One region of the Streptomyces sp. NPDC055966 genome, then DNA from elsewhere that is predicted to be linked to it. Evidence: riboswitches for the same ligand, from Rfam matches in the RefSeq annotation. Region 1 holds a riboswitch; each other region holds the start of a gene.
The links. Region 1 has a riboswitch for thiamine pyrophosphate ahead of thiC (phosphomethylpyrimidine synthase ThiC). Riboswitches for the same ligand answer to the same signal wherever they lie in the genome.
Positions count from the first base shown of each region.

Region 2: linked by a shared signal. The riboswitch ahead of thiO (glycine oxidase ThiO) and the one ahead of thiC (phosphomethylpyrimidine synthase ThiC) in region 1 are both predicted to bind thiamine pyrophosphate.
Region 3: linked by a shared signal. The riboswitch ahead of ACFC8N_RS22305 (thiamine ABC transporter substrate binding subunit) and the one ahead of thiC (phosphomethylpyrimidine synthase ThiC) in region 1 are both predicted to bind thiamine pyrophosphate.

Region 1 is NZ_JBHJYK010000004.1:175,507-185,807, reverse strand. Features, by position in the region: gene ACFC8N_RS10600 (SsgA family sporulation/cell division regulator) at 1-267, shown strand, start outside; gene ACFC8N_RS10595 (YibE/F family protein) at 380-1,900, opposite strand; TPP riboswitch at 1,973-2,150, shown strand; gene thiC (phosphomethylpyrimidine synthase ThiC) at 2,143-3,945, shown strand; gene ACFC8N_RS10585 (NADP-dependent oxidoreductase) at 4,036-4,974, opposite strand; gene ACFC8N_RS10580 (helix-turn-helix domain-containing protein) at 4,961-5,467, shown strand; partial or broken gene ACFC8N_RS10575 (thiamine biosynthesis protein ThiC) at 5,479-5,607, shown strand; gene ACFC8N_RS10570 (DUF4241 domain-containing protein) at 5,771-7,036, shown strand; gene ACFC8N_RS10565 (hypothetical protein) at 7,420-8,283, opposite strand; gene ACFC8N_RS10560 (metallophosphoesterase) at 8,465-9,568, opposite strand; gene ACFC8N_RS10555 (LacI family DNA-binding transcriptional regulator) at 9,856-10,301, opposite strand, start outside.
Region 2 is NZ_JBHJYK010000023.1:71,024-81,324, reverse strand. Features, by position in the region: gene metF (methylenetetrahydrofolate reductase [NAD(P)H]) at 1-445, opposite strand, end outside; gene thiE (thiamine phosphate synthase) at 576-1,223, opposite strand; gene ACFC8N_RS37875 (Rv2175c family DNA-binding protein) at 1,327-1,692, opposite strand; gene ACFC8N_RS37870 (FAD-dependent oxidoreductase) at 1,767-2,999, opposite strand; gene ACFC8N_RS37865 (hypothetical protein) at 3,032-3,382, opposite strand; TPP riboswitch at 3,436-3,547, shown strand; gene thiO (glycine oxidase ThiO) at 3,545-4,729, shown strand; gene thiS (sulfur carrier protein ThiS) at 4,726-4,932, shown strand; gene ACFC8N_RS37850 (thiazole synthase) at 4,936-5,730, shown strand; gene pknB (Stk1 family PASTA domain-containing Ser/Thr kinase) at 5,812-7,782, shown strand; gene ACFC8N_RS37840 (deoxyribonuclease IV) at 7,852-8,745, shown strand; gene ACFC8N_RS37835 (sulfite oxidase-like oxidoreductase) at 8,766-9,398, opposite strand; gene bfr (bacterioferritin) at 9,583-10,062, shown strand; gene ACFC8N_RS37825 ((2Fe-2S)-binding protein) at 10,059-10,301, opposite strand.
Region 3 is NZ_JBHJYK010000010.1:129,920-140,220, forward strand. Features, by position in the region: gene ACFC8N_RS22300 (ABC transporter permease) at 1-1,353, opposite strand, end outside; gene ACFC8N_RS22305 (thiamine ABC transporter substrate binding subunit) at 1,401-2,483, opposite strand; TPP riboswitch at 2,552-2,660, opposite strand; gene rlmN (23S rRNA (adenine(2503)-C(2))-methyltransferase RlmN) at 2,714-3,820, opposite strand; gene ACFC8N_RS22315 (hypothetical protein) at 4,147-4,353, opposite strand; gene ACFC8N_RS22320 (YceI family protein) at 4,809-5,474, shown strand; gene ACFC8N_RS22325 (phosphatidate cytidylyltransferase) at 5,542-6,684, opposite strand; gene frr (ribosome recycling factor) at 6,684-7,241, opposite strand; gene pyrH (UMP kinase) at 7,417-8,175, opposite strand; gene tsf (translation elongation factor Ts) at 8,404-9,240, opposite strand; gene rpsB (30S ribosomal protein S2) at 9,415-10,301, opposite strand, start outside.

The sequences.
Region 1 (10,301 bases):
CTGATCGACGGCGTGGGCCGGCCGTGCGGGGAAGGGGATGTGCACATCGCCCCCGCCGATTCCGAGGCGCTCGGCGAAGTGTTGATCAGGCTTCAGGTCGGTGGCGACCAGGCGCTGTTCCGCTCGTCGACGCCGCCGCTCGTGGCCTTCCTGGACCGCACCGACAAGCTGGTGCCGCTGGGTCAGGAGGGTGCGCTCGCCGATTTCGACGCGCACCTGGAGGAGGCCCTGGACCGCATCCTGGCCGAGGAACAGAGCGCCGGCTGAAGCGTTACGGCAGGGGGGCTCAGGGCCTCCGCGTGGTGCGTGGAGCTATGCAGGAACGCTTCTCTGGGACATCCGGCGTGGCCGCTGCCTGACCTCCGCAGGGGCTGACGCCTCACCGCTTCCGGCGCCGGCCCCGGCCGCCGCGTGCCGGGGCGGGCTGGGCGCCGTTTCCGGCCGGGGCGTCCGGGCCGGGGCGGTCGGCGGAGACCACCAGCGCGGCGAGCGCAGTGGTGAGCGGGACAGAGGCGACCAGACCGATCGAGCCCACCAGGGTGCGCACGATCTCCTCGGCGACCAGCTCGCTGTTGGCCACCGTTCCGACGCTGCTCTGCGCGATCGAGAACAGCAGCAGCAGCGGCAGCGCGGCGCCGGCGTAGGCGAGGACGAGGGTGTTGACCACGGAGGCGATGTGGTCGCGGCCGATGCGGATGCCCGCCCGGTACAGCGCGCGCCGGCCGAGAGAGGGGTTGGCCTCGTGCAGCTCCCAGACGGCCGACGTCTGCGTCACCGTCACGTCGTCCAGGACGCCGAGCGAGCCGATGATGACGCCGGCGAGCAGCAGACCGCTCATGTCGATCTTCGGGTAGAGGCCGTGGATCAGGCCGGTTTGGTCGTCGGTGTTGCCGGTGAGCGCGGCCCAGTCGATGAACTGTGAGCCGAGGATGCCGATCAGCGCCAGTGAGGCGAGCGTGCCGAGCACGGCCACCGATGTGCGGGCGGACAGGCCATGGCACAGGTAGAGGGCGATCAGCATGATCGTGCTGGACCCGATCACCGCCACGAGGAGAGGGTTCGACCCTTGCAGGATTGCGGGCAGGATGAAGAAGTTCAGCACCATGAAGCTGATGGCCAGCGCGACGAGCGCCATGACGCCGCGCAGTCGGCCCACGACCACGACGGCGAGGGCGAAGATCCCGGCCAGCAGGCCCATCGGGAAGCGGCGGTTGACGTCGGTGACGGAGTACTGCAGGTCCTTGGGCGCGGAGGGTTCGTATGCGACTACGACGGCCTCGCTCTGGTGCAGCTGCCGTGGCTGGTCGGGCTGCACGATCTCGGTGAAGGTGCGGCCCTTGTCCTTGCCGGTGTCGATCCGGATCGTGGCCTTGTGACAGGTGCCGTTCGCCTCCTGCTGGGCCGAGTTGCCCTCGGCGGTGGCGGTGTCGCCGGTGGGGGTCTCGCCGGAGGCGTTCACCGACTTGCAGCTGACCTCGACGACCTGGGTGACGGTGGCCTGCTGGGTCTGCTGGTCGAAGCCGACGCCGGTGCGCTTGTGCGGCGGCGCACCGCCCGGCCACAGCACCACGAGCCCCACCACGACCGCGGCGGTGAAGGGGATCAGGATCGCCGCGATGACCTTGCGCAGGTGCCGGGAGACCGGCGCGGCAGGCCCATGGCTGTGGCTGTGACCGTGGCCGTGTGCGTGACCGGGGGCTTGCGGCTGACCGTGCCCGTGTGCGTGGCCGCGGTCGTGGCGATGGTCGTCGTCCCCGCCGGATCCCCGGCCTGGGCCGTGCCCAGAACCGTGCCCGGGGCCCGGCGTCGTGACGGCCTGGCCGTGGCCGTCGCCTGCCGCTGAGCCGTCCCGGCGGCGCGGCTCGGGGGGCTGGTACGGGTACTGCTCGGTCCTGGTCACCGCCCGATCATTGCAAGAACGCCCGGGGGCCCACTGTTCAGTACGCCACATATGACGCTAGCGTGTAGGCACCTTTGCACACGCGGGAGCTCGGAGCACCGGGCTGAGAGGGCGCTGACCTCCGTATTCGCGATGTTTCACGTGGAACGACGTCCGTTTCACGGGATACACCGGCAGACGGAAACCGCTGCGTCGACCGCCGAACCTGTTACCGGGTAATGCCGGCGTAGGGAGTAGGTCTCATGACCAACAAGGACGCACGCACGCCTGTCTCCGTTCAGGACGAGAAGTCCCAGGAGACCGGGAAGTCCATCGGCTGGCACAAGGCGTACGTCGAGGGCTCGCGCCCCGACCTGCGCGTGCCGGTCCGCCAGGTGCATCTCACCAACGGGCAGTCGGTCACGCTGTACGACACGTCGGGCCCGTACACCGATCCAGTCGTCGACACCGATGTCCGCAGGGGACTGTCGCCGCTGCGGGAGAACTGGATCATCGCTCGCGGTGACACCGAGGAGTACGCGGGCCGTCCCGTCCGCCCCGAGGACGACGGGATCAAGCACACCTCGCCGCGCGGCGGGCTGCGCAACCTCGACGCGGTCTTCCCGGGACGGCCGCGCCAGCCGCGCCGGGGCCGCAGCGGCCAGGCGGTGACGCAGCTCGCGTACGCGCGCCGGGGCGAGATCACTCCGGAGATGGAGTACGTGGCCATCCGGGAGAACGTTTCACCTGAGGTGGTCCGCGAGGAGATCGCGGCCGGCCGCGCGGTGCTGCCGGCCAACGTCAACCACCCGGAGATCGAGCCGATGATCATCGGCAAGCGGTTCCTGGTGAAGGTCAACGCCAACATCGGCAACTCCGCGGTGACCTCCTCCATCGAGGAGGAGGTGGAGAAGATGACCTGGGCGACCCGGTGGGGCGCCGACACGGTCATGGACCTGTCCACCGGCCGCAACATCCACACGACGCGCGAGTGGGTGCTGCGCAACTCCCCCGTTCCCATCGGCACGGTGCCGCTCTACCAGGCCCTGGAGAAGGTCGACGGCAGGGCCGAGGAGCTGACCTGGGAGATCTACAAGGACACGGTCATCGAGCAGGCCGAGCAGGGCGTGGACTACATGACCGTCCACGCGGGCGTCCGGCTGCCGTACGTGCCGCTCACCGCCAACCGCAAGACCGGCATCGTCTCGCGCGGCGGCTCGATCATGGCCGCATGGTGCCTCGCGCACCACAAGGAGTCGTTCCTGTACGAGAACTTCGAGGAACTGTGCGAGATCCTCGCCGCCTACGACGTCACCTACTCGCTGGGCGACGGCCTGCGGCCGGGTTCGATCGCGGACGCCAACGACGAGGCGCAGTTCGCGGAGTTGCGCACGCTCGGGGAACTCAACACGATCGCCAAGCGTTTCCACGTACAGACCATGATCGAGGGCCCGGGACACGTCCCGATGCACAAGATCAAGGAGAACATCGACCTTCAGCAGGAGATCTGCGATGAGGCTCCGTTCTATACGCTCGGCCCGCTGACGACGGACGTCGCTCCGGCGTACGACCACATCACCTCCGGCATCGGTGCCGCGATGATCGCCTGGTGGGGCACGGCGATGCTCTGCTACGTCACGCCCAAGGAGCACCTGGGCCTGCCCAACCGGGACGACGTCAAGACCGGCGTCATCACCTACAAGATCGCCGCCCACGCGGCCGACCTCGCCAAGGGACACCCGGGCGCGCAGGAGTGGGACGACGCGCTGTCCGACGCCCGCTTCGAGTTCCGGTGGGAGGACCAGTTCAACCTCGCGCTGGACCCGGACACGGCACGGGAGTTCCACGACGAGACCCTGCCGGCCGAGCCCGCCAAGACGGCCCACTTCTGCTCCATGTGCGGGCCGAAGTTCTGCAGCATGAAGATTAGCCAAAGCATCACAGAGCGGTTCGGTGGCGCGGCGGCTGAGGGGGCGTCGGCGGAGGAGGTCGCTGAGGGGATGCTCCAGAAGTCGAAGGAGTTCGCCGAGGCGGGGAACCGGGTGTATCTGCCGATCGCGGACTGAGTTCCGGCTGCAAGCGGTCCGCGTTTCCGAGTCGACGTGAGGGCGTCACGCGAAGCGCGGACCATGCCGGTTGCTTGGTGATCGAGTCGGTCACGGCACAAGGACGATCTTGCCCATGGTGCGCTTGGCCTCGATGGTGCGGTGGGCCTCCGATGCTTCGGCCAGCGGGTAGGTCTGCTGCACCGCGACCCGTAGCCGACCTGCCTCGATGCGTTCGGTGATCCGATCCAGAAACTCACCGGAGGGCTCGGACGCGACCCATGCATAGCGCAGTCCGCGGGTGGCTGCCTGCCGCTCGTCCGTACCCGGGTCGATCGACGCGCCGATGAGCAGACCATCCGGCCGGAGCACATCGAGGGAGCGCGGCCCGTAGGAACCGCCGACCAGGTCCAGGACCGCGTCGACCGGAGCCACGGCCGTCCGGAAGTCGGTGGTGGTGTAGTCGATCAGTTCGTCGGCACCCAGTTCGCGAAGGAGGTCATGACGGGCCGCCCGTGCGGTACCGATGACGTACGCCCCCAACTCCTTGGCCAGCTGCACCGCGACGTGACCGACGCCGCCCGCCGCCGCGTGGATCAGTACGCGGTCGCCGGGCCGGACCCGGGCCAGCACGGCCAGCGCCTGCCAAGCGGTGAACGCGACCAGAGGCACAGCCCCCGCGTGCACCAGGCCGAGGTTCTTGGGCGCGAGAGCCAGCGCGTCGGCCAGCACGGCAGTGAACTCGGCGTACGCGCCGCGTCGGGTGACCGACAGCATGCCGTACACCTTGTCGCCCGGTGCGAACCGCGTAACGCCTTCTCCGACCTGCTCGACGACACCGGCCACGTCGTTGCCCGGCGTCCACGGCAGGGTGACCAGCTCCGGCACACGACCAGCGCGGAGCACCGCGTCACCCGGGTTGACTCCGGCACCGGCGACCCGCAGCAATACCTCACCGGGGCCGGGCTCGGGCACGTCGGTCTCGGTGTAGGTGAGCTCCTCGGGGCCGCCGAACGCGGACTGGACGATGGCATGCATGCGGGCGGACATCAGAACTCCTTGTCAGTGGGTCGCGGTGCGTCCCATGGTCGGCCCGAGTGACAACAGTGCGGAAGAAGGCACTTATCTGATATCGAGGTTCCTCATGGATACCGGCTTCGACCTGAGGAAACACGGTGGCGTGGACGTCTTCCTGCGTGACTGCCCCACGCGTGCCGTGCTGGAGCTGATCGCCAGCAAGTGGACCATGCTGGTACTGGTGGCACTTGAGGACGGCCGACCCATGCGGTTCGCGGAACTGCGGCGGCGGCTGGATGGCGTGACCCCGAAGGTGCTGACGCAGACCCTGCGCGCGCTGGAACGCGAAGGCCTGCTGACGCGGACTGTGTTCCCGACCGTGCCGCCGCGCGTGGAGTACCAGCTGACCAAACTGGGCCAGGAGGCAGGTGGGCTGGTGCAGAGCATCACCGACTGGTCGCAGGCGAACATCGCCGCATTCCAGATGGCCAGGAAGACATTCGACGAGCGTGAGACTCAGGGCTGATCATGTCCGGCATGAAGATCTCGCAGAACATCCGCCGCGAACACGGCGGCAGCCGGGTCGAGATCGAGGAGGGCATGGCCCAGAAGTCGAAGGAGTTCGCGGCGAGCGGCAACAGGGTGTACCTGCCGATCGCCGACTGACGGCTCCCCGGAGCGGTGCTCACAGGTGAAGGGCCGTGAGCACCGCCCGGCCGCGCTCACAGGTGCTCGGGCGCCCACGGCCCCGTCCTCGGCCCGTTGTCAGAGGCGGACGCTACGGTCGATTGCAGCGCAGCAACCTGTCAGGCGTGGAGGGGGAATCGACATGGCCGACGACGGACGCACCGCGCTGGTGTCGTACGCCAAGGGGTGGGATCTGTCCTCGTGCAGCGCCCTGGAACCGCTCACGCGAACCGAGGCCGAGGCCCGGGACCGGGCGGAGCAGCCGTATGTGATGGTCCATCGGGTACCGGGGCGGACCGTGCCGGTCGAGGTCCATCTCGTGGCCTGGGCGGACCACTACGTGGGGGTGTGGGCGTACGACGAGCGGGGCCGCCGTACGCAGGAGCTGGACTGGCGCCTGCTCGAACCGGGGAGCCTGTTCCTGCGCCACCGGTCGGAGTGGCGCTATGAGTCCCAGGAGCAGGCCGAGTTCGCGCAGGACGCCTGGCGCACGACGACGGACCTCTACCCGGGCGGCAGGGGCCGCACGGTGTCCGAGCCGCAGGGTGTCCTGGGCCCGTCACGGCACGGACGCCCGGACGTGCCCGAGGCCGAGCGCCGGCGGGACCGGGCGCAGTTCGGCGTGGCAGGCGTCGGAAGCCCGCTCCTGGCCGCACCGTCCGTGCGCGGCCGGCACGCGGACGCCCCGGTGGCGCCCGCCGCTGACGGCATACCCGTGACGCCGTCCCGCTGGCTGCCGCCGCGCCCGACGGCACCGTCCCACCTGAGCGAGTTGTTCCGGCCCGGCACACGGCTGGCCACGAAGGACGAGCCGGAGATGACCGTCGCCGACGTGCGGGAGATCGCGGTGCTGCGGGTGCCGAGCGGCAGACTCGCCGTCGACTGCCCCCTGACGACGGACGACGGCGGGCAGCGCGAGCTGCTGGAGCGCATTCCGCCGGGCGCGTACCCGGTGCAGGAGACCGTGCTCAGCTACGAGTTGGAGTACGACGACGAGGTGTTCCCCACGGAGGAGGGCGCCGCCGTCCGGCTCCTGATCGACACCGAACCGGCGGTCACCTGGGAGCCGGCGCTCGCCGAGGGCGAGGACCCGAGGCTGCTGCGGCACCACGAGGCCTACGGCTTCGCCACGGATGCCGCGCTGGGCGGCTTCGCCGACTCCGCCGCGTGGGACGTGCTCGCGGACAAGTACCGGCGCTACAGCATGGACGGGGAGGAGCACGCGGGCGAGCGGGTCGGCGACAGCTACTGTGTGCGCACCTCGGACAGCGCGAGCGGCGCTGACCTCATCCAGTTCGCCACCGGAGGGGACGGGGTGTGGCCGGTCTGGCTGGGCCGCTCGGCGTCCGGGAAGCTGGTCTCCGTCGTGGTCGTGTGCGTCTATCTTCTGGACCTCAGGATCCTGTGAGCCGTGCGATGAGTTCGTCCACCTCGTGGCGGAGGGCGGTTTCCGCAAGCCGACGGCTTCGCGGACCTCGTCCGCGGTGCCGGTTCGGAGACCGAAGCGACGGAGACGACAGGAACGCGAGCCCGGAGCTGATGCCGGGCGAGGGCGCCGACAGTGTGCGCGCCGCTCTGCCCGGACGCCGAGCGGGCCCGGATCGACGGCGAGCGGCGGGCCGCCGCCGCCCTCGTACGGCACCGCCGGGACGCAGCCCCGGTGAACTCGCCGCCCCGAGCCGGTCGTTCGAGACGGCGGCGCGGCGGACCACCGGGCACCGCGAAGCCGCGCCCGGGGCCCCCGGGCCGCCGGCCGCCCCGGGGGCGCCTGGGCTGCCGGCTGCCGTGGGGCTACTCGGGGCGGTGGTCCGGGCCGCCGAAGTCCGGGCTCGTGTAGTCGGGGCTGGTGAAACCCGTGCGGCCGGACTCGGTGCCGTTGTCGGGGCTGCTGAAGCCGGGACGGTCGTAGCCCAGGCGGGGCATCCGGCCGGTCGGGGCTGACGGGGTCGTGCGCAGCCGCGCGGGGGCCGGTCCGGGCTCGGCGAGCGCCTCGCGCAGAAACGGCAGGATCCCGCGCTCCAGCAGGGCGCTGCGCCAGGCCTCTCTGGCCCTGTCCAGCTCCTTGTACGCCGCGTTCAGCGTCTGGGCCTGGGCCGAGGAGCTGTTGCGCAGGGCGGTGAGGAGCAGTCCGACGGCGGCGACGAGGATCGCGGCCGCGGTCACGGCGCCGAACACCCAGCCGGCGGTGAGCATGGTGTCGCCGAAGGTCTGGCCGGGATTCAGCGTCTTCAGGATGTAGCCGATGAGGAGGAAGATCGCCGCGGCGGTCCCGGACAGCACGGGAGCCAGTACGGCGACGACCGCGATGGCGCCCGCGCCGGTGTTCTCGGCCGGCTCGCCGAAGGCGGTCGTGAGCCCGGCCGTGGCCGGACCCGGCTCCGCGGAACCGGAATCGCCGCTGACGGCAGGGGCCATCGCCGGGTGGCGCAGTTCGTCGCGGACCTCGATGTAGTGCTCGTACTCGCTTGCGGCGGCCTCCGTGATCAGGGCGGTGGCGTTGAGCGCCATGGTGCGCAGCTGTTCGGAGTTGAGCCGCTGTCCGACAGCGGCCAGTTCCGGTCGGTGTGGTGCGGAGCGCAGCGCCTCATCGAGGAGCCGCTCGAATTCCTGGCGGTCCTCACTCAGCAGGTGCTGCGGAACGCTGTTCATGTGCATCCCCCGATGCTCCGTAGGGCTTGGGGCTCGCACGCCGGCGAGCCGTCGGGCAGAAACGGAGGGGAGCCTGCTACGGATAAGCCGATGGTAGAGCCGTGACGGTGCGCGGTGACAGGGGGTTGCGGAAATTGCGTTCCGGCCTGCGCGTACTCCGCCGGGGGGACGCCTTCCCGGAGAACGGTCAGTTATCCAGAGGAAGTTGCCGGACCAGTAGCTTTCCGGCCATGGTCACGCCGCCGTCCATCGCGATGGCGAGCCCGTCGGCGTACACGTGCGGTCCCTCCACGACCGGGCCGCTGCCCTCCTCGCCGTCCTCGGAGCCGACTTCGCCGAGGAGGTAGGGAATCGGGCTGTGACCGTGAACGATGCGGGTACCGCCGTACGTATCGAGGAGGGAACGGACGGCGTCTGCACCCCCCTCGTCACGGAAGGAGAAGCGCTTGGTGAACTTGCGGAACAGATCCCAGCACTCGTCCGCGTCATTGCGGGTGAGGGTCTCGCGGACCGTGTCGTTGACCGCCTCGATCGAGTCGCCGTAGTCGAGGTAGGCGGTGGTGTCCGAGTGCACCAGCAGATAGCCGTCGACCTCCTCGACGGCGTCGAGGCGGGCCATCCACTGGAGGTGGTGGTCCTGGAGGCGGTCCATGTCGGTCTTCTGGCCGCCGTTGAGCAGCCAGGCCGCCTGGAAGGTGGCGGTGCCGGCACCGGAGTTGACGGGGGTGTCGCCGAACCGCTTGGCGCCGAGCAGCAGCAGCTCGTGGTTGCCCATGAGGGCCTTGCAGTAGCCGCCCGCCGCGGCGGCCTCGGCGGACAGCCGCATCACGAGGTCGATGACTCCGATGCCGTCGGGTCCGCGGTCGGTGAAGTCGCCGAGGAACCACAGCCGGGCGTCGCCCGCGCACCACTGGCCCGAGGCGTCGACGAGCCCTTGCTCCTGGAGCGCGGTCATCAGTTCGTCGAGGTATCCGTGCACGTCGCCGACGACGAAGAGCGGTCCGGAGCCGGACGCGGGCTGCGGCGCCGGGGCCGCGGGCGCCGGCTCGACCTGGACCTGGACGGTGTCGGTGCGGGTGATGACCGGCAGGTCGCGCCGGGTGGGCGTGTAGCCGTCGGGGTACGCCTCGTCGGCGGGCGGCACGGCGTCGCCCGGACGGGGCTGCGCGGCGTCACCCGGGTCGGCGGTGCGGACGTACGGACCGGTCTCGTGGACGTACGCCGGTACCCGGAAGTCGCGCAGCGTCGCCGTCCGCTCCACCTCGGGTCCCTGACCGGCCCCCTGAGTCATCAGACCCCTCCACCATCGCGCCGCAGCTGCACCGCTTCGGACTGCCTGGTCGCAGCGGTCCGCGGTGTCGTGGGCCCATCATAGGAATGCGCGTCGCGCCGTGTGATGACCCAGGGGTGGTGAATCGGAACAGGACTCCAGTTCACCGCCGCTTTCGCCCCGTTTCGGCAGGTGTTCGGCCTGGTTCGCGTCGGCCGGACCCCCGGCAGGCGGGCCGGTCGCCGACCCGCCGGGTGTCCTCCACCCGCCGCCGAGAGTACGGGGCGCGCGCCCCGTACTGTGCGGCCCTAGGCCCTGTCCGGTGACCGCGGCGGGCTCACCGTCGTGCGCGGGGGACGCCGCTGGGAGGAGGTGCGCACGATCAGCTCGGTCGGTATCACCTGCTCGACCGGATGGTCCGACTCGACGCCCTCGATGGCGTCGATCAGGAGCTGGATCACCGCGGTGCCGATGCGGCGCGGCTTCAGGGAGAGCGTGGTGATGGGCGGCTCGGTGCTGGCGTAGACCGTGGATTCGCTGCAGCACACCAGCAGCAGGTCGTCGGGGACGCGCAGCCCGTAGCGGCGGGCAGCGGCGAGCAGGTCGGTGCCGTTGGGGTCGAACAGGCCGTAGACCGCGTCGGGCCGGTCGGGGCGGGCCAGGAGCCGGTCCGCGGCGACGGCGCCCGCGCACGGGTCGTGCGCCGGATAGGCCTCGTAGACCGGGGTCTGGCCGACCCGTTCGCACCAGCGCA
Region 2 (10,301 bases), on a different contig from region 1:
TGATGAGCCGGACGAGATCGGCCGCGTAGGTCAGGCCCTTGGGGTGCGGGACCCACTGGCCCATGGGGTCGCCGGGCGGGTCGCCGCGCACGGCGAGCATGTTGCGGATACCGGCGTCCGCGTACTGGCCGATGATGTTGCGCAGCTCGGCGACGGAGTGGTCGACCGCGGTGAGGTGGGCGACCGGGGTGAGCGTCGTGTCGGCGACGATCTGCTGGGTCTCCTTGACCGTGCCCGCGCGGGTGGAGCCGCCGGCGCCGTAGGTCACGGAGACGAAGTCGGGCGCGACCGCCTCGACCCGCCGCAGCGCGCTCCACAGGTTCCGCTCGCCCTTGGGGGTCTTCGGCGCGGAGAACTCGAACGAGTACGTCGTCTTGCCGGCGGCGAGCATGTCACGCACGGTGCGTGCGCGATCAGTCCTGGTGGATGCGGTTCCGAGGGCCATACGGGCAGGTTAGCCAGGGGGCGGCGGTCCCCCAACCGGGCGCCGGAAATTTGCCCGAATTGTCGCTCTCCTGTCCATCCCTTGGACAAATTCATGGACGGGGCCGGCCCGTCATCACCCGGGCAGGGCCTCACACCTGCGGCAGCCGCTTGGCGAACTCCGCCGCGGCGGCACCCGGGTCGTCCGCCTCCGTGATCGCGCGGACGACGACCACCCGGCGGGCGCCGGCCTCCAGCACCTCGTCGAGGTTGCCGAGGTCGATGCCGCCGATGGCGAACCAGGGGCGCTCGGTGCCGAGGGCGGCGGTGCAGCGCACCAGGTCGAGGCCGGGGGCGTGGCGGCCGGGCTTGGTGGGGGTGGGCCAGCAGGGGCCCGTGCAGAAGTAGTCCACGCCGTCCTGCGCGGCGGCCGCGGCGGCCTCGGACTCGGCGTGCGTGGAGCGGCCGATCAGCACCTCGTCGCCGAGGACCGCGCGGGCCGCGGGGACGGGCAGGTCGCCCTGGCCGAGGTGGAGCACGTCGGCGCGGGCGGCGTGGGCGACGTCCGCGCGGTCGTTGACCGCGAGGAGCTTGCCGTGCCGGGCGCAGGCGTCGGCGAAGACCTCCAGGTGCGCCAGCTCCTCGGCGGCCTCCATGCCCTTGTCGCGCAGCTGCACGATGTCGACACCGCCGGCCAGGACCGCGTCCAGGAACTCGGGCAGGTCGCCCTGGCGCCTGCGCGCGTCCGTGCACAGGTACAGGCGGGCGCCGGCGAGCGCGGCGCGTGCGGTGTCGGACATGCGTGGGTCCCCCCGGGGTCGGTGTCGCTGACGGATGTCGGGGTGGCGTACGGGCCGCTGCTCACGGCGGCGGCCCGTACGCCCCCTCGTGGTAGGGCTCGGCTCAGACGGCGAGCGCCTGGGCGCGGCGCTTCACCTCCGTGCCGCGATTCTCGCTCAGGGCCTGCGCGGGGGTGCCGGGCAGGGTCGGGTCGGGGGTGAAGAGCCACTCAAGCATCTCTTCATCCGTGAAGCCGTCGTCCCGCAGGAGCGTCAGGGTCCCGGTCAGGCCCTTGACGACCTTGTCCCCGTCGATGAAGGCGGCGGGGACGTGCAGCGCCCGGTTCTCCCCTCGGCGTACGGCGATGAGCTGGCCCTCCTTGACCAGCTGCCGCACGCGCGTCACCTCGACGCCGAGCATCTCGGCGATGTCGGGGAGGGTGAGCCAGGCGGGGACGAGAGCATCGATCTTTGCGTCAATCTCGGTCACGTGAACAAGCCTGCCATCCCCCACTGACAGTCGGAAGTCAGGCAGGTCCAGGCGGGAGGGTGTGGGAGGGTGTGCTATTCGGCGACGGCGTCCTTCAGAGGCCTGCCCGGATCCGCCAGCGCCCGCGCGTCCATCCTGCGGCCCGCCTCGATCAGCCTGCGTCCCTGGGCCAGGTCGCGCGGGCGGCCCACGGCCAGCAGGGCCACCAGGCGGTCCGCGCGCAGCCAGCACACCGTCCAGGCCGGGCCTGCCGGGTCGCCGCGCCACACCAGTCGGTCGGCCGCCGCGTGGTGCCCGGCGTACTGCACGAACCGGCCGAACTGCTCGGACCAGAAGTACGGCACCGGGTCGTACTCCGTCGGGGTCTCGCCCATGATGTTCGCGGCGACCGTGCGCGGGCCCTGGAGGGCGTTGTCCCAGTGGTGGACGAGCAGCCGCTCCCCGTAGCGGGCCGACGGGAAGGAGGCGCAGTCGCCGACGGCGTACACGTCCTCGACGCTGGTGAGCAGGCGGGCGTCGGCGACGATCTCGCCGTGGGCGCCCAGCTCGATGCCGGAGCCAGCCAGCCAGCCGGTGGCCGGGCGGGCGCCGATGCCGACGACGACGGCGCCCGCGGGCAGCCGCGTGCCGTCGGCGAGCACGACCGCGCCCGGCTCGACGCGCTCCACGCGCGCGTTGGTGCGCAAGGTGGCCCCGCTGTCCGCGTACCAGGCGGCCATGGGTGCCGCGACCTCCGCGGGCAGGGCACCCGCGAGCGGCCGGTCGGCGGCCTCGACGACGGTGACCGCGCAGCCCGCCGCGCGCGCGGCGGTGGCGAACTCGGCGCCGATCCAGCCGGCGCCGACGACCACGATCTCGTGCTGCTCGGCCAGGACCGGCCGCAGCCGCTCGGCGTCGTCCAGGGTGCGCAGCAGATGCACGCCCGGCACGCCCTCGGTGCCCGGCAGGGTGATCGGCTCGGCGCCGGTGGCGAGGACCAGCACGTCGTACGGCACCGGGCCCGCCTCGGTGTCCAGCTCGTGCGCGGCGGGGTGCACGCCCAGCGCCTCGCAGCCGAGCCGCAGCTCCACGCCGAGCGACTCGAAGTCCACCTCGAAGGCCGAGTCCTCGGCCTTGCCGAGGAGCACGGCCTTGGACAGCGGCGGCCGGTCGTAGGGCTGGTGCGGTTCGGCGCCGATCAGGGTGACGGCGCCCTTGAAGCCTTGCTCGCGCAGGGCGACCGCGGTCTGCACCCCGGCCATGCCCGCGCCGACGACGACCACGCGCCGCCCCGGTGACGTGCGTTCTTCCGCTGTCTGCTCGCTCACCCGATCACCATAGGCACGTGACAATCCGTCAGTCATGGGGCGTGCTCGGTGACCTGTTCCACAACACTCGTCCCGCTCCCCGCCTGCGACTCCCACTCCCAGGTCTCCGCGAGCCGCACCCGCCCGTCCGGCAGCTCCGCGACCGTGGACACGCAGTGGCCGCAGGAGGTCGTGCCGTCGGTCTTCAGCTGGACGTAGCGGAAGTCGAGCCGGTCCCCCTCCCGGGTGCCGACCAGATGGCCGCGGACCACGTCGCCGCCCGCGTACTCGGCCCAGATCTCGCCGTCCTTCTCGTGGTACAGGAACCGGGTGCGCGTACCCACCTGACCTGGGGCTTGGTCCGCGACCGGGGCGAGGATGAGTCCGTCGAGCGAGCGGGCCATGGGCAGGGGCTCCCTTACGGGTGAGGCGGGCCGCGGGCTAGGGTGGCCACCGTACAAGCACTCGCGGGAGCCCGGACGCACCGGGCTGAGAGGGAGGCTGGCGGCCTCCGACCGTACGAACCTGATCCGGGTCATGCCGGCGAAGGGAGGGGCTGGACGCCCATGTCGTCACGTACGTCCGACACGTCCGACGTCCTCGTCATCGGGGGCGGAATCATCGGCCTGGTCACGGCCTGGCGCGCGGCGCAACGCGGGCTCGCCACGGCCGTGGTGGACCCCGAGCCCGGCGGCGGGGCCGCGCGGGTCGCGGCCGGGATGCTGGCCGCGGTCACCGAACTGCACTACGGCGAGGAGACCCTGCTCGCCCTCAACCTCGAATCGGCGCGCCGCTACCCCGACTTCGCCGCCGAGCTGACCGAGCTGACCGGCCACGGCCTCGGCTACCGCCGCTGCGGCACCCTCCAGGTCGCGCTCGACGCCGACGACCGTGCCCATCTGCGCGAACTGCACGCCCTCCAGCGGCGCTCGGGCCTGGAGTCCGAGTGGCTGTCCGGGCGGGAGTGCCGGCGCCTGGAGCCGATGCTGGCACCCGGGGTGCGCGGCGGGCTGCGGGTCGACGGCGACCACCAGATCGACCCGCGGCGGCTCGCGACGGCCCTCGTCGTCGCGTGCGAACGGTCCGGCGTGGTGTTCCACCGCGCGTGGGCCGAGCGGCTGGACGTCGCGGCCGGCCGCGCCGCCGGGGTCACCCTCGCCGACGGCACCGCGCCGCGCGCCGGGCAGGTGGTGCTCGCGGCCGGCAGTCTGAGCGGGCGGCTCGCGGGGGTGCCCGAGGGGCTGCTGCCGCCGGTGCGGCCGGTCAAGGGGCAGGTGCTGCGGCTGACCGTGCCGCGCGCGTACGCGCCGTTCCTGAGCCGTACCGTGCGGGCCGTCGTCCGCGGCGGGCACGTCTACCTGGTGCCCCGGGAGAACGGCGAGCTGGTCGTCGGCGCGACCAGCGAGGAGCTCGGCTGGGACACGACGGTCACCGCGGGCGGCGTGTACGAGCTGCTGCGCGACGCGCACGAGCTGGTGCCGGGCATCACCGAGCTGCCGCTCACCGAGACCCGCGCCGGGCTGCGCCCCGGCTCGCCGGACAACGCACCGCTGCTCGGCCCGTCCGGGCTGGACGGGCTGGTGCTGGCCACCGGGCACTACCGCAACGGGGTGCTGCTCACGCCGGTCACCGGCGATGTCATGGCAGGACTGCTGGCCGACGGCGAACTGCCGGAGGAGGCCCGCCCGTTCACACCGCGGCGCTTCGGCGCCGTCGCCCCCTCCGCCGCCCTTCAGGAGCAGCCCGCATGAACATCTCGATCTCTGTCAACGGAGAGCGCCGGGAGATCGTTCCGGGCACCGCGCTCGACTCCGTCGTCCGCTCCCTGGTCGCCGCGCCCTCCGGGGTGGCCGCGGCCGTCAACGAAACCGTCGTCCCGCGCGCGCAGTGGGCGAACACACCGCTGGGCGAGGGCGATCGCGTGGAAGTCCTCACCGCCGTACAGGGGGGCTGAAGCATGGCCGACGATTCCTTGGTCCTCGGGGGTACGACGTTCTCGTCACGGCTGATCATGGGTACGGGCGGTGCGACCAGCCTGGAGGTGCTGGAGCGGGCGCTGATCGCCTCCGGCACGGAGCTGACGACGGTCGCGATGCGGCGGGTGGATCCTTCCGTGCACGGCTCGGTGCTGTCGGTGCTGGAGAAGCTGGGCATCGGGGTGCTGCCGAACACGGCGGGCTGTTTCACCGCCGGGGAGGCGGTGCTGACCGCGCGGCTGGCCCGGGAGGCGCTGGGCACGGACCTGATCAAGGTGGAGGTCATCGCCGACGAGCGCACCCTGCTGCCGGATCCGGTGGAGACGCTGGAGGCGGCGGAGACGCTGGTGGACGAGGGGTTCACGGTGCTGCCGTACACCAACGACGATCCGGTGCTCGCGCGGAAGCTGGAGGACGCCGGGTGCGCGGCGGTGATGCCGCTGGGCTCGCCGATCGGGTCGGGGCTCGGTATCCGCAACCCCCACAACTTCCAGTTGATCGTGGAGCACGCGCGCGTGCCGGTGATCCTGGACGCGGGGGCCGGTACGGCGTCCGACGTGGCGCTGGCCATGGAGCTGGGGTGCGCCGGGGTGATGCTCGCCTCGGCGGTGACCCGGGCGCAGGAGCCGGAGCTGATGGCCGCCGCGATGCGGCATGCGGTGGAGGGCGGCCGGCTGGCCCGGCTGGCCGGGCGGATCCCCCGCAGGCACTTCGCCGAGGCGTCGTCCCCCACGGAGGGGATGGCCCGGCTGGATCCCGAGCGGCCGGCGTTCTAGCGTCACAGGTCGGCTTCAGTAGCCGGCGGGAGGCGGGCTCGGATCGGGGTTTGTCGGTCGGTCCTCGTAGACTCCCCTCTCGTGGATACGACCCTTCAGGACCCCCTCGTCGGGCAGGTGCTCGACGGCCGTTATCGCGTCGACGCGCGGATCGCCGTCGGCGGGATGGCCACGGTCTACCGGGCCCTGGACACCCGGCTGGACCGCGTTCTCGCGCTGAAGGTGATGCACCCGACGCTCGCGGCCGACGCCACCTTCGTCGAGCGGTTCATCCGGGAGGCGAAGTCGGTCGCCCGGCTCGCCCACCCCAACGTCGTCCAGGTCTTCGACCAGGGCACCGACGGGTCGTACGTGTACCTGGCGATGGAGTACGTCGCCGGGTGCACCCTGCGCGACGTGCTGCGCGAGCGGGGGGCGCTGCAGCCGCGCGCGGCCCTCGACATCCTGGAGCCCGTCCTCGCCGCGCTCGGTGCCGCGCACTGGGCGGGGTTCGTGCACCGGGACATGAAGCCCGAGAACGTACTGATAGGCGACGACGGACGGGTCAAGGTCGCCGACTTCGGGCTCGTGCGGTCCGTGGACACCGTGACCAGCACCACGGGCGCCGTGCTCGGGACCGTGTCGTATCTCGCGCCCGAGCAGATCGAGCAGGGCACCGCGGACCCGCGCGTCGACGTGTACGCGTGCGGTGTCGTGTTCTACGAGATGCTGACGGGGGACAAGCCGCACTCCGGGGACTCCCCCGCCCTGGTGCTCTACAAGCACATACACGAGGACGTGCCGCCGCCCTCGGCGCTGGTGCCGGGGCTCGCGCCGGAGCTGGACCGGCTGGTCGCGGCGGCCACCGCGCGCACCCCGGAGGTCCGCCCGCAGGACGCCGTGGCGCTGCTCGCCCGGGTGCGCGAGGCGCGCCAGGGGCTGAGCGCCGAGCAGCTGGACGCGGCACCGCCCCAGGCGCTGTCCGCGGAGCACGACAACGCCGGGGACCGTACGAGCGTGATACCGCGCTCGCTGACCGTGCCCCGCTCGCTGACCTCCCCCACGCTCGGCTTCGCTCGCGCGGGGGGACCCCCATCCCGCCCGCTGCCCGTGGGCGAGCACGAGTCCCTCGACGGCGTCCAGCGCACCAGCCGGCTCCAGGCCCCGCCCCCGTCGCGTCGCAGGCGCCCGAAGCACCTGCTGCTGACCGTCATCGCCGCTGTCCTGGTGGTGTTCGGCCTGGGAACGGGCGTCTGGTACATCAACTCCGGCCAGTTCACGCACGTCCCGCCGCTGCTGTCGAAGACCGAGGCGCAGGCGCGCGAGCGGCTGCGGGCGGCCGGGCTCGACGTCGGGCCGATCAAGCGCCGGTACAACGACGCCGTCCAGCGCGGCACGGTCATCAGCACGGACCCGGCGCCCGGCGCCCGGATCCGTGGCCACGACGCCGTGGCCCTGACCGTCTCACTGGGCCCGGAGACGGTGAACGTGCCGGACGTGACGGGCCGGCCGCTGGCCGAGGCGCGCAGACTGCTGAAGGCGGACGGGCTGGAGCCGGGCATGGTCACCCGGGAGTTCAGCGACAGCGTCACCGAGGGCTCCGTGATCGGCACGACCCCGCAGGCGGGCACCAAGCGGCACGCGGGCGCCGCCATCGCGCTGGTCGTCAGCAAGGGCAGCCCGGTCGGCGTCCCAGACGTCACCGGCGACGATCCGGCCGACGCCCGGCAGACGCTGACCGACGCCGGGCTGAAGGTCGTGATCGCGCCCGACCGGGTCAACTCCGAGTACGACAACGGCAAGGTGGCCCGGCAGAGCCCGGGCGACGGCAGCCAGGCCGCGGCGGGCGACACGGTGACGCTGACCCTGTCCAAGGGCCCGCAGATGGTCCAGGTGCCGGACGTGACCGGGGACAGCGTGGCCGACGCGCACAAGGCGCTGGAGGGCGCGGGCTTCAAGGTGAGCGAGGACCGCGGTCTGCTCGGCCTGTTCGGGGACACCGTGAAGAAGCAGTCGGTGCCGGGCGGCGGCACGGCCCCCAAGGGTTCGACGATCACGATCACCATCCGCTGACCCCTCGCCCCGTGGGGGCCGACGGGGACCCTGGTCCGGCGGCCGGGGCGGGCATGACACCCTGAACGGGTGAGTCCCCAGCAGTCGCCGCTTCCCCGTGTCCCCCTGCCCCGCAACCCCGTCGGCGGGCACGTGCCCGTGGCCGGCGGCCTGCACACGGTCGGGCTGCCGTACGCCCGCGCGCTGAAGGCGGAGACCGTGCAGGTCTTCGTGGCCAACCCGCGCGGCTGGGCCACGCCCGTCGGCAACCCCCGGCAGGACGAGGCGTTCCGCGCGGCCTGTGCCGAGGAGTCGATCCCGGCGTACGTCCACGCCCCCTACCTGATCAACTTCGGATCGCACACCGAGGCGACCGTGGAGCGGTCGGTGGAGTCGCTGCGGCACTCGCTGCGGCGCGGGCGGGAGATCGGCGCGCTGGGCGTGGTCGTGCACACGGGGAGCGCGACCGGCGGGCGCGAGCGGTCGGTGGCACTGCGGCAGGTGCGCGAGCACATGCTGCCGCTGCTGGACGAACTGACGCACGACGACGACCCGTTCCTGCTCCTGGAGTCCACGGCCGGGCAGGGCGCCTCGCTGTGCTCGCGGACCTGGGACTTCGGGCCGTACTTCGAGGCGCTGGACGCCCATCCGAAGCTGGGCGTGTGCCTGGACACCTGCCACGTCTTCGCCGCCGGCCACGACCTGACCGGCCCGAGCGGCATGCACCAGACCCTGGACCTGCTGGTGGACACGGTCGGCGAGGGGCGGCTGAAGCTGATCCACGCCAACGACTCCCAGGACGTGGTGGGCGCGCACAAGGACCGGCACGCGAACATCGGCTCCGGACACATCGGCGAGGAGCCGTTCCGGGCGCTCATGGCGCATCCGGCGACCGAGGGCGTGCCCCTGATCATCGAGACACCCGGCGGCCGGGAGGGGCACGCGGCGGACGTGGAGCGGCTGAAGAAGCTGCGCGACGGCTGACCCGCACCGGGGCGCCGGCGCTACAGCTCCGGACCCTCCCCCGGTTCCTCCTGGTAGGAGTAGCGCTGTTCCTTCCAGGGGTCGCCGATGTTGTGGTAGCCGCGTTCCTCCCAGAAACCGCGGCGGTCGGCGGTCATGTACTCCACGCCCCGGACCCACTTCGGGCCCTTCCAGGCGTACAGGTGGGGGACGATCAGACGGACCGGGAAGCCGTGCTCGGCGGTGAGCAGCTCGCCGTCCTTGTGGGTGGCGAAGATCGTGCGGTCGGAGGCGAAGTCCGACAGGCGCAGGTTGGAGCTGAAGCCGTACTCCGCCCAGACCATCACATGGGTGACGTCCGGCGCGGGCGGGGCCAGGTCCAGGATCGCGGCCGCCGGGACGCCGCCCCACTCGGCGCCGGTCATGCTGAACTTCGTCACGCAGTGCAGATCGGCCACCACGGTGGTGTACGGCAGGGCCGTGAACTCCTCGTGGCCCCAGGTGTGCTTGTCGCCGTCGGCGGTGACGCCGAAGACCCGGAACTCCCAGCGCTCGGGGCGGAACTTAGGGACGGGTCCGTAGTGCGTGACCGGCCAGCCACGCTGGAGCCGCTGACCCGGCGGGAGCTCGGACCCTGCCGCCGCTCCAGACTCTCGCTCCACCGGATGACCCATGTATCCATCCTGACAGACCTCGGGCAGTGCCCTTGACCATCCCTCCGCCGTCCCCCATGAACCGGACAAGAAGCCTCAAGTCAGGGCGAACTTACTAAGCGTCCACTTACTGGACGATCTTCGTTGCCGATGCAATCATGCGGCCTCACACCTCCCCCCGTCCCCCATGGAAGGAGCCGCTGCGATGCAGGGCGACCCCGAGGTCATCGAGTTCCTCAACGAGCAGCTCACCGGCGAGCTGACCGCGATCAACCAGTACTTCCTGCACGCGAAGATGCAGGAGAACTTCGGCTGGTACAAGCTCGCCAAGTACACCCGGCACGAGTCGTTCGACGAGATGAAGCACGCGGAGGTGCTGACCGACCGGATCCTGTTCCTGGAGGGGCTGCCGAACTACCAGCGGCTGTTCCACGTCCGTGTCGGGCAGAGCGTGAAGGAGATGTTCGAGGCGGACCGGCAGATCGAGGTGGAGGCGATCGACCGGCTCAAGCGCGGCATCAAGGTCATGCGCGAGAAGGGCGACATCACGTCCGCGAACATCTTCGAGGACATCCTCGCCGACGAGGAGAACCACATCGACTACCTCGACACCCAGCTGGAGCTGGTGGAGAAGCTCGGCGAGGCGCTCTACATCGCGCAGATCATCGAGCAGCCGGAGAGCTAGGCCGCTTCCGCGATCCCGGGCGTCGGCGGCAGCTCGGCCAGCACCGGCCTGCCCTGGTCGGCGAGCTCGCGGCGGGGGCAGGCGCCGCGGCCGAGCAGGGCCTGGATACGGCGGACGCACGAGCCGCAGTCCGTGCCCGCCTTGCAGGCGGAGGCTATCTGGCGGGGGGTGCAGGCACCGCCCTCCGCGTGCTGCTTGACCTGCTCCTCGGTGATGCCGAAGCAGCTGCACACGTACAC
Region 3 (10,301 bases), on a different contig from region 1:
CAGTGGCAGATCCACCTCCCGCCACACCCGCCACGGCGAGGCCCCGAGCACGGCGGCGGCCTCCCGGAGCCGGCCGTCCACCGCGCGCAGCACGGGCAGCATGGTCCGTACGACGAAGGGGGCGCCGACCAGCGCCTGGGCGAGGGGGACGAGGATCCAGGACTGCCGCAGGTCCAGCGGCGGCTTGTCGAGGGCGATCAGGAAGCCGAAGCCGACGGTCACGGCGGAGACGCCGAGCGGCAGCATCAGCAGCGCGTCGAAGCTCCGGACCAGCCGTCCGGCGTCCCGGCGGGCGAGCGCGGCGGCGGCGAGAGCGCCGATCACGACGGCGATGGCGGTGGCGGCGACGGCGTACTGGAGCGAGGTCCACACCGCGTGGATGGGCGCCACCAGGAACGTACCGCCGTCGGAGCTGGTGAGGGCCCGGTAGTAACCGAGGCCGGGGGCGTCGAGGGAGCGCTGGACGAGGACGGCGAGCGGCAGCACGAGGAGCAGCGCGACGGTGACGAGGACACCGGCGAGCAGTGCCCACTGCCCGCTCCCGCGCGGCCGGCGGGCGGTCGTCTCGGGGGCGACGAGCCGCAGCGCGGTCTCCCGGCGCCGCACGGTCCAGGCGTGCACGGCGAGGATCGCGCCGACGGCGGCGAACTGCAGGAGGGTGAGGACCGCGGCCGTGGACAGGTCGAAGACCTCGGAGGTCTGCCGGTAGATCTCCACTTCGAGGGTGGAGAAGGTGGGGCCGCCGAGGATCTGGACGACGCCGAAGGAGGTGAAGGTGAACAGGAACACCATCAGCGCGGCGGCGGCCACGGCGGGCGCGAGCGCGGGCAGGGTGACCTTGCGCCAGGCGCCGAACGGGGAGGCGCCCAGCATGCGGGCGGCCTCCTCCTGCCGGGGGTCGAGCTGGGCCCACAGACCGCCGACGGTCCGTACGACGACGGCGTAGTTGAAGAAGACATGGGCCAGCAGGATCGCCCACACCGTGGTGTCCAGCCGTACGCCCCACAGGTCGTCCAGCAGCCCGCCGTGCCCGACGAGCGCGAGGAAGGCGCTGCCGGCGACGACCGTCGGCAGCACGAACGGGACGGTGACCACGGCCCGCAGCACCTGCTTGCCCGGGAAGTCGAGCCGGGCGAAGACATGGGCGGCGGGCAGCGCGAGGAGCAGGGTGAGCGCGGTGGAGGCGAGCGCCTGCCAGGTGGTGAACCACAGCACGTGCCGGATGTCCGGCTGCGTGACCACGTCCGCGATCCGCCCGAACCGCCAGGCGCCGTCCGCCTTCAGCCCGCGCGCGACGATCGCGGCGACCGGCCAGGCGAAGAACAGCGCGAAGAACGCGACGGGCAGGGCCATCAGCCCGAGCCGCGTCACGTTCCCGCGTGTCCTCCGCCGTGTTCCGGCTACTTCAGTACGAGCGAGGTCCACGCCTTGACCCACTGGTCGCGGTTGGCGGCGATCGTGCCGGGGGCCATGGTCTCGGGGTGCTGGGCGGCCGGGCCGTACGCGGTGAACTCGGCGGGCACCTTCGCGCCCTTCAGCACCGGGTAGACGTACATGTTCAGCGGCATGTCCTCCTGGAACTCCTTGGAGACCAGGAAGTCGATGAACGCCTTGGCGCCCTTGGGGTTGTGGGCGTTGCTCAGCAGCCCGGCGAACTCGATCTGCCGGAAGCAGGTGCCGTTCGCCACGCCGGTCGGTGCCGTGCTGGGCCGCTTCTTGGCGTAGATCACCTCGGCGGGCGGGGAGGAGGCGTACGACACGACCAGCGGCCGGTCACCGCCCGCCTTCTTGCCCTCGGAGGAGCCGGAGAACTCCTGGTAGTAGGCCTGCTCCCAGCCGTCGACGACCTTGACGCCGTTGGCCTTGAGCTTCTTCCAGTAGTCCTGCCAGCCGGTGTCGCCGAACTGCGCGGCGCTGCCCAGCAGGAAGCCGAGGCCCGGCGAGGAGGTGGCCGCGTTCTCGGTGACCAGGAGGTTCTTGTACGCGGGCTTGGCCAGGTCGGCGAAGGACTGCGGCGGGGTCAGCTTGTGCGCGCTGAAGTAGGCCTTGTCGTAGTTGACGCAGATGTCGCCGTAGTCGATCGGCGTGACCCGGTGCTTGTCCTTGTCCAACTGGTAGGCGGCGCCGACCTGGTCGAGCCCCTTGGCCTGGTACGGCTGGAAGAGGCCGTTGTCGAGGGCGCGGGAGAGCAGGGTGTTGTCGACGCCGAAGAAGACGTCGCCCTGCGGGTCGTCCTTGGTCAGGACGGCCTTGTTGACGGCCTGCCCGGCGTCGCCGTCCTTGAGGACCTTGACCTTGTACCCGGTCTTCTTCTCGAAGTCCTGGAGCACGCTCTTGGAGACGGCCCACGAGTCGTGGCTGACGAGGGTGACGGTCTTGGAGCCGGCACCGCTCTTGGTGTCCGCGGATCCGCACGCGGTCAGCGTCGACATGGCGACGAGGCCGAGGCCGACCGCGGTGGCCACGAGGGTCTTGTTGTGCACTGGATGTCCTCCTGGGGTTGGCCAGGAAGAACGCGGCCCTGCCCAGGGAGCTGGGCAGGGCGCAACAGCTTGAGTGATGACCGAACTTCCTACCCAGAATGACCTGGGCGAGGTTCAGAGGGTCTGCGGCCCTGTCCGCCGCACTCTCAGCGCTGTGGCGCTCCCCTGTCGGAATATGAAGGTGTCGATATGGAGATGTCGATATGAAGATGTGCGTGACGGTGGCCAGATTACCGCTCGGTGGCCGCCAGCTGACCACAGGCTCCGTCGATCTCCTGGCCCCGGGTGTCCCGGACGGTGACGGGCACGCCGTGCGCCGCGATGGCTTCGACGAACGCCTTCTCGTCCTCGGGCCGCGAGGCGGTCCACTTCGAGCCCGGCGTCGGGTTCAGCGGAATGAGGTTGACGTGCACGGGCTTGCCGCGCAGCAGCCGGCCGAGCCGGTCACCGCGCCAGGCCTGGTCGTTGATGTCCCGGATCAGCGCGTACTCGATGGACAGCCGGCGCCCGCTCTTCTCGACGTACTCGAACCCGGCGTCCAGCACCTCGCGCACCTTCCACCGCGTGTTCACGGGGACGAGGGTGTCGCGCAGCTCGTCGTCGGGAGCGTGCAGGGAGATCGCGAGCCGGCACTTGAAGCCCTCGTCGGCGAACCGGTGGATGGCCGGCACGAGCCCGACGGTCGAGACGGTGATGCCGCGCTGCGAGAGCCCGAGCCCGTCCGGCGCCGGGTCGGTGAGCGCGCGAATGGCTCCGACCACCCTCTTGTAGTTGGCGAGCGGCTCCCCCATGCCCATGAAGACGATGTTGGAGAGCCGGGCAGGCCCGCCGGGCACCTCCCCGTCCCGCAGCGCGCGCATGCCGTCGACGATCTGGTGGACGATCTCGCCGGTGGACAGGTTCCGGTCCAGGCCCGCCTGTCCGGTGGCGCAGAACGGGCAGTTCATGCCGCAGCCCGCCTGCGAGCTGATGCACATGGTGACCCGGTCCGGGTAGCGCATCAGCACGGACTCGACCAGCGTGCCGTCGAACAGGCGCCACAGCGTCTTGCGGGTGGTGCCCTGGTCGGTGGACAGATGCCGGACGACGGTCATCAGCTCCGGGAACAGCGCGTCGCGCAGTTTCTCCCTCGACCCGGCAGGGATGTCCGTCCACTGCTCCGGGTCGTGCGCGTACCGCGCGAAGTAGTGCTGCGAGAGCTGCTTGGCGCGGAACGGCTTCTCACCGATCTCGGCCACCGCGTCCTTGCGCTCGGCGGGCGTGAGGTCGGCGAGATGCCGCGGCGGCTTCTTGGCTCCGCGCGGGGCGACGAAAGTGAGTTCTCCGGGCTTAGGCATGGCTGTACCAGTGTCTCAGATCAAATTCCGTGACCTGCGGCCCATGACGCGTACGGTGATCGTCGGCCGTCGCCATTTGTCATCGCTGGCCACCCTCGGACGGCCCAGAGACGGCCCGGCTCCTGGCCCGGAGAAGTCGCTGGCGCTAGCGGCGGGAACGCTGACGTCAGCGACCCCGCCAGCGGCCGAAACGCCCGGTGACCAGCATGTCAGCAGTCAGCGGGCCGGTTCCTGCGCGATCCCCGCAGCACTCGGCATACGTGGCCGTCCGACCAGGAGGAGGGCTCAGTCGAGCGTGAATGAGCCGCCCTGGTCCGATGCGCCACTCAAATGCAGGGGACGTTGGCGTAGCCCGGGTAGAAGTAGCGCCCGGCCGGACCGGCGCTGTGGACGCAACGGTCGAAGGCGGGGCTCTGGGGCTTCGGGCTCTCGGTGGCGGCGGTCGCGGTCGGTGCGACGAAGGCGATCACTCCGAGGATCATTGCCGCCACCACCGATTTCTTGCCCGGGATGCACCTCCGGAACGTCTTCATTGCCGCCCTCCTTCGAGCCGGGATGGGAGCGCCGCACGGTTCACAAGGCGACTGTTCGGCGCTCGCGATTCCGCCTATCGTCATATGCCTCACACATAACGTCAATACCCAAAATCAGGGCATTAGTGTTGAAAGACGACCATCGGATCGTCCGTCCGACGCCACAGGCAGGCGTGATCACCCATGGCGGCGAGAGGCGCCCCGGTAAGGAGGGTCGCCGGCCTGTGACGCCGGCCGAACGTCTTGCCGCCGGTTCGGGCACGGCCAGGGCACGCGTGCAGCCTTGCGGTGGCTCAGAGAGGAAGACGCAGCACGCGTCGCGCCGTCCTCGGCTCGCTAGGCTGACGGCCGCACCGGGGGGGGCGGCGGGCGGCGTGTGAAATTCTGCCGACGAACGGTCGGGTTTCCTGGTCAGCCCTTGTCCTGCCCTTTGCCGTGCCGTAACAACTGGCGCCATGAACCTTTTCGGCCGCAATTCATTTCACCGGCGCGCGCAGCCGTCCGCCGCGCCCGGGGCGACCGCGTCACCGGTGGCCGGCGCCGCCGCCACCGCCGTACTGCCCGACCCCGAGCTGGCGGCTCTCACCGGCGAGTGGCTGATCGATCCCGCACACAGCAGGATCGGGTTCTCCGTACGGCACGCGATGGTGACCACGGTGCGCGGCGCGTTCGCGCAGTACGAGAGCCGCCTGTACTTCGACGGGCGCGACCCGTCCCGGTCCCGGGCCGACATCGTGCTGTACACCTCCAGCATCGACACCGGCGTCGAGCAGCGGGACGCCCATCTGGTCGGCCGCCAGTTCCTGGACGCCGCGGCCCATCCGAGAATGACGTTCACGAGCACCACCGTGCGGCTCGTGGGCAAGGACGTCTACCGCATGACCGGCGACCTCACGATCAAGGACACCACCCGTCCGATCGAGCTGGACCTCACCTACATCGGCCACGTCACCGACGCGTTCGGCGACGAGCGGGTCGGCTTCGACGGCACCACCACGATCAACCGCTCCGACTGGGGCCTGACCTACGACGCCCGGCTCGCCCAGGGCGGGTCCATGGTGAGCGAGACGGTCCGCCTCCAGTTCGACATCGCGGCGATCCGCACCACCCGCGCAGCCTGACCCCGCCACACCAAAGTGCCCCCACCCTGCGTCCAGGGCGGGGGCACTTCCGCGTACGGCCACCGACTCACGCCGACCCGACGAACACCACCAACAACAACCACACCACCGGCGCGGTCGGCAGCAGGGAGTCCAGGCGGTCCATGATGCCGCCATGGCCCGGGAGCAAGGTGCCCATGTCCTTGATGCCCAGGTCGCGCTTGATCATGGACTCGCCGAGGTCGCCCAGCGTGGCGCTGCCCGCGACCGCGAGGCCGAGCAGCAGGCCCTGCCACCAGGTGCCGTCGTCGATCAGGAACTGCATGCACAGCGCGCCCGCGACCATCGCGAAGGCCACCGCACCCAGCAGGCCCTCGCGGGTCTTGCCGGGGCTGATGCGCGGGGCCAGCTTCGTCCTGCCGAAGCGCCAGCCGACCGCATAGGCGCCGGTGTCGCTGACGACCGTCAGCAGGAGGAAGGTCAGGACGCGCCACGGGCCGTCGTCGGCCGTCAGCATCATCGCCACGAACGTGGCGAGGAAGGGCACGTAGAACGCCGCGAAGACGCCTGCCGTGACGTCCTTGAGGTAGCCCTCCGGCGGTTCCGTCATGCGCCAGACCAGGACCGCGAGCGCGGTGAGTGCCATGGCGACCCAGGCGCCCTCGGCGCCGCGCACGTACCCGGCGACCACCATCGCCGCACCGCCCACCGCGAGCGGCACGAGCGGCGCCTTGATCTCCTTGCGCTCCCGCAGCCTGCTGGTCAGCTCCCACAGGCCCACGACCACGGCGACCGCGACCACGCCGACGAACACGGCCTTGTACACGAACAGGGACGCGACGATCACCACACCGAGTCCGACGCCGACCCCTATGGCCGCGCTCAGGTCACGGCCCGCGCTCTTCTTCTGCGGCGCTGGCGCCGGCTGGGGGGCGTCGGGCATGGGCTCCGGATTCTGGTTCTCGGCCGAGAGGGACCCACCCGGTGCGGGCTCGGGCCGTACCTCGTTGTGGAACGGGGGGCCGCTCGGCCGAGCGGCCCCCCGGTCGTCCTGGTCTCCGCCATACGCGGGTGCGTCGGGCACGATGGGCATGGGGCGAGTGTGCTGCGCCTGAGGCGCATCGTACGCGGGACCCGCCGGGGCGGCTCCCTGGACAGGCCCGCCCCCGGTGGGCCCCCAGTAGCCGGCCGGATCCGCCGCCCGCGGCGCCCCCCAGGAAGAGTCGCTCATCAGACTTCGAGCAGTTCCGCTTCCTTGTGCTTCAGGAGCTCGTCCACCTGGGCGACGTACTTCGCCGTGGTGTCGTCCAGCTCCTTCTCAGCACGACGGCCCTCGTCCTCGCCGACCTCGCCGTCCTTGATCAGCTTGTCGATGGTGTCCTTGGCCTTGCGGCGCACGGAGCGGATGGACACCCGGGAGTCCTCCGCCTTGCCCTTGGCGACCTTGATGTAGTCGCGGCGCCGCTCCTCGGTCAGCTCGGGGAACACCACTCGGATGATGTTGCCGTCGTTGCTCGGGTTGACGCCCAGGTCGGAGTCGCGGATGGCCTGCTCGATGTTGCGCAGCGCGCTCTTGTCGAACGGCGTCACGACCGCCATGCGCGGTTCCGGCACGGAGAACGAGGCCAGCTGGTTGATCGGCGTCAGGGCACCGTAGTAGTCGGCCACGATCTTGTTGAACATCGCCGGGTGCGCACGGCCGGTGCGGATCGCGGCGAAGTCCTCCTTGGCGACCACGACGGCCTTCTCCATCTTCTCCTCGGCCTCGAGGAGGGTCTCTTCGATCACCACTTGCTCCTGCGTGTCTTGAGTAAGGCCCGGCTGCGGTTCCTCGTCGGGGCGGCGGCCGGCTGCGTCGCGTCTTCTTCCTGCACGGTTCCCGACCGGCAGGACATTGTCCATCCCCCGGCCGGCAGCCGGCCCCGTCACGGGGCCGTGCACCACCGGCCGGATCGATGCCGGGTCAGTCCCGGCTGCCCTGGTCGCCGACCAGCGTGCCGATCTTCTCACCCTTGACGGCCCGAGCGATATTGCCCTCCGCGAGCAGCTCGAAGACCAGGATCGGAAGTTTGTTGTCGCGGCACAGCGTGATGGCGGTGGCGTCGGCGACCTTCAGGTCGCGGGTGATGACCTCGCCGTAGCCGAGGGCGTCGAACTTGACGGCGTCCGGATTCCGCTTCGGGTCGGAGTCGTAGACCCCGTCCACGCCGTTCTTGCCCATGAGCAGCGCCTCGGCGTCGATCTCCAGGGCGCGCTGGGCGGCGGTGGTGTCGGTGGAGAAGTACGGCATGCCCATACCGGCGCCGAAGATGACCACACGGCCCTTCTCCAGGTGGCGCACGGCGCGCAGCGGGATGTACGGCTCGGCGACCTGGCCCATGGTGATGGCGGTCTGCACCCGGCTGTCGATGCCCTCCTTCTCCAGGAAGTCCTGGAGGGCGAGGCAGTTCATGACCGTGCCGAGCATTCCCATGTAGTCGGAGCGGGCCCGGTCCATGCCGCGCTGCTGGAGTTCGGCGCCGCGGAAGAAGTTGCCGCCGCCGATGACGACCGCGATCTCGGCACCGTCCCGGACGACGGCCGCGATCTCGCGGGCGATCTTGTGCACCACGTCCGGGTCCACGCCCAGGCCCCCGCCGCCGGAGAAGGCCTCTCCGGACAGCTTCAGCAGAAACCGGCCGCGCACTTTGCCGTCGTCGCTCTTCTGGGCCTTGGTGGTCATGGGAGATTCCGCCTCTTTCACGTGGTGCACATACGAAGAAGGCCATTGCCGGTGGGGTCGCTTTTCGCTCCCATACGCGGCAATGGCCTCCTCGTCAGATCTGCTGCCGTCCGCCTCACGCCGGGGTGGGGCGGTGTACGCGGACGACTGCTTACGACCCTATCGGGATTTCTCCCGGGATCGCTCCCGGAATCCCTCTGTGGGTCGTACGTCGATCGCGGTACGGACTCAGATGCCGACCTTGATGCGCGTGAAGCGCTTCAGGGTGACACCGGCCTCGTCCAGAACCTTCTGGACCGACTTCTTGTTGTCCAGCGCGTAGGGCTGGCCGAGCAGCGTGGCGTCCTTGAAGAAGCCGTTGAGGCGACCCTCGACGATCTTCGGCAGGGCGGCCTCGGGCTTGCCCTCGGCGCGGGTGGTCTCCTCGGCGACGCGGCGCTCGGACTCGACGACCTCGGCCGGGACCTCGTCCTTGGAGAGGTACTTCGGCGCGAAGGCGGCGATGTGCTGGGCGACACCCTTGGCGATCTCGGCGTTCGGCTTGTCCAGCTCGACCAGGACACCGATCTGCGGGGGCAGGTCGGGCATGGTGCGGTGCATGTAGGCCGTGACGTAACCGCCGGAGAACTGCGCGAAGCGGTCCAGGACGATCTTCTCGCCGAGGTTGGCGTTGGCCTCGTCCACGAACGCCTGGACGGTCTTGCCGGCCTCGATCTCGGAGGCGAGCAGGGCCTCGATGTCGGCCGGGGAGGTCTTGGCGACGTGCTCGGCGATGGCGTTGGCCACGGCCTGGAACTTCTCGCCCTTGGCGACGAAGTCCGTCTCGCACTTCAGCTCGACGAGGACGCCGGAGGTGTTGTCGTCGGCGATGATGGAGACCACGGCGCCGTTCTCGGCGGAGCGGCCCTCGCGCTTGGCGACGCCCTTCTGGCCCTTGATGCGGAGCGCCTCGACGGCCTTGTCGACGTTGCCCTCGGCCTCGTCCAGCGCCTTCTTGCAGTCCATCATGCCGGCGCCCGTGAGCTCACGGAGCTTCTTGACGTCGGCGGCGGTGTAGTTCGCCATGAGTCTGTGAGTCTTTCTCGAAGTCTGGAAGATCTTCAGGTCACCACGGTTTTGCGTTCCACATGTACGCGCGGATCACATACATCGTGCCGACCTACGGGTGAACAGCGGGGGCGGACTTCACCGCGCCGGGGCGCTGTGGTTGCAGTTCCGCCCCCGCTGTCGACGCCTGCGTCAGGCCTGCTCGCCCTCGGCGGCCTTCTCCTCGGCCGGGGCGGCCTCGGCGGCGGGGGCCTCGGCGGCCGGAGCCTCGGCGGCAGCCTCGGCCGGCTTCTCGGCCTCGGCGGCCGGAGCCGCGTCCTCGGAGTCCGTCTTCTTCTCACCCTCGAGCAGGTCGCGCTCCCACTCGGCGAGCGGCTCGCCCGCGGCCTTCTCGCCCTTGTCACCGGTGGCGACGCGAGAGCGGGAGATGAGGCCCTCGGCGACGGCGTCGGCGATCACGCGGGTGAGCAGGGTGACGGAGCGGATCGCGTCGTCGTTGCCCGGGATCTTGTAGTCGACCTCGTCGGGGTCGCAGTTGGTGTCGAGGATCGCGACGACCGGAATGTTGAGCTTCCGGGCCTCACCAACGGCGATGTGCTCCTTCTTGGTGTCCACGATCCAGACGGCGCTGGGCACCTTCTGCATCTCGCGGATACCACCGAGGGTCTTCTCCAGCTTGGCCTTCTCGCGCGAGAGCACGAGAAGCTCCTTCTTGGTCAGACCCGACGCGGCGACGTCCTCGAAGTCGATCTGCTCAAGCTCCTTGAGGCGCTGCAGACGCTTGTAGACGGTCGAGAAGTTGGTGAGCATGCCGCCCAGCCAGCGCTGGTTGACGTAGGGCATGCCGACGCGGGTGGCCTGCTCGGCGATGGCCTCCTGCGCCTGCTTCTTGGTGCCGACGAACATGACCGTGCCGCCGTGGGCGACGGTCTCCTTGACGAACTCGTAGGCGCGGTCGATGTACGACAGCGACTGGAGCAGGTCGATGATGTAGATGCCGTTGCGCTCGGTGAAGATGAAGCGCTTCATCTTCGGGTTCCAGCGACGGGTCTGGTGACCGAAGTGGACGCCGCTCTCCA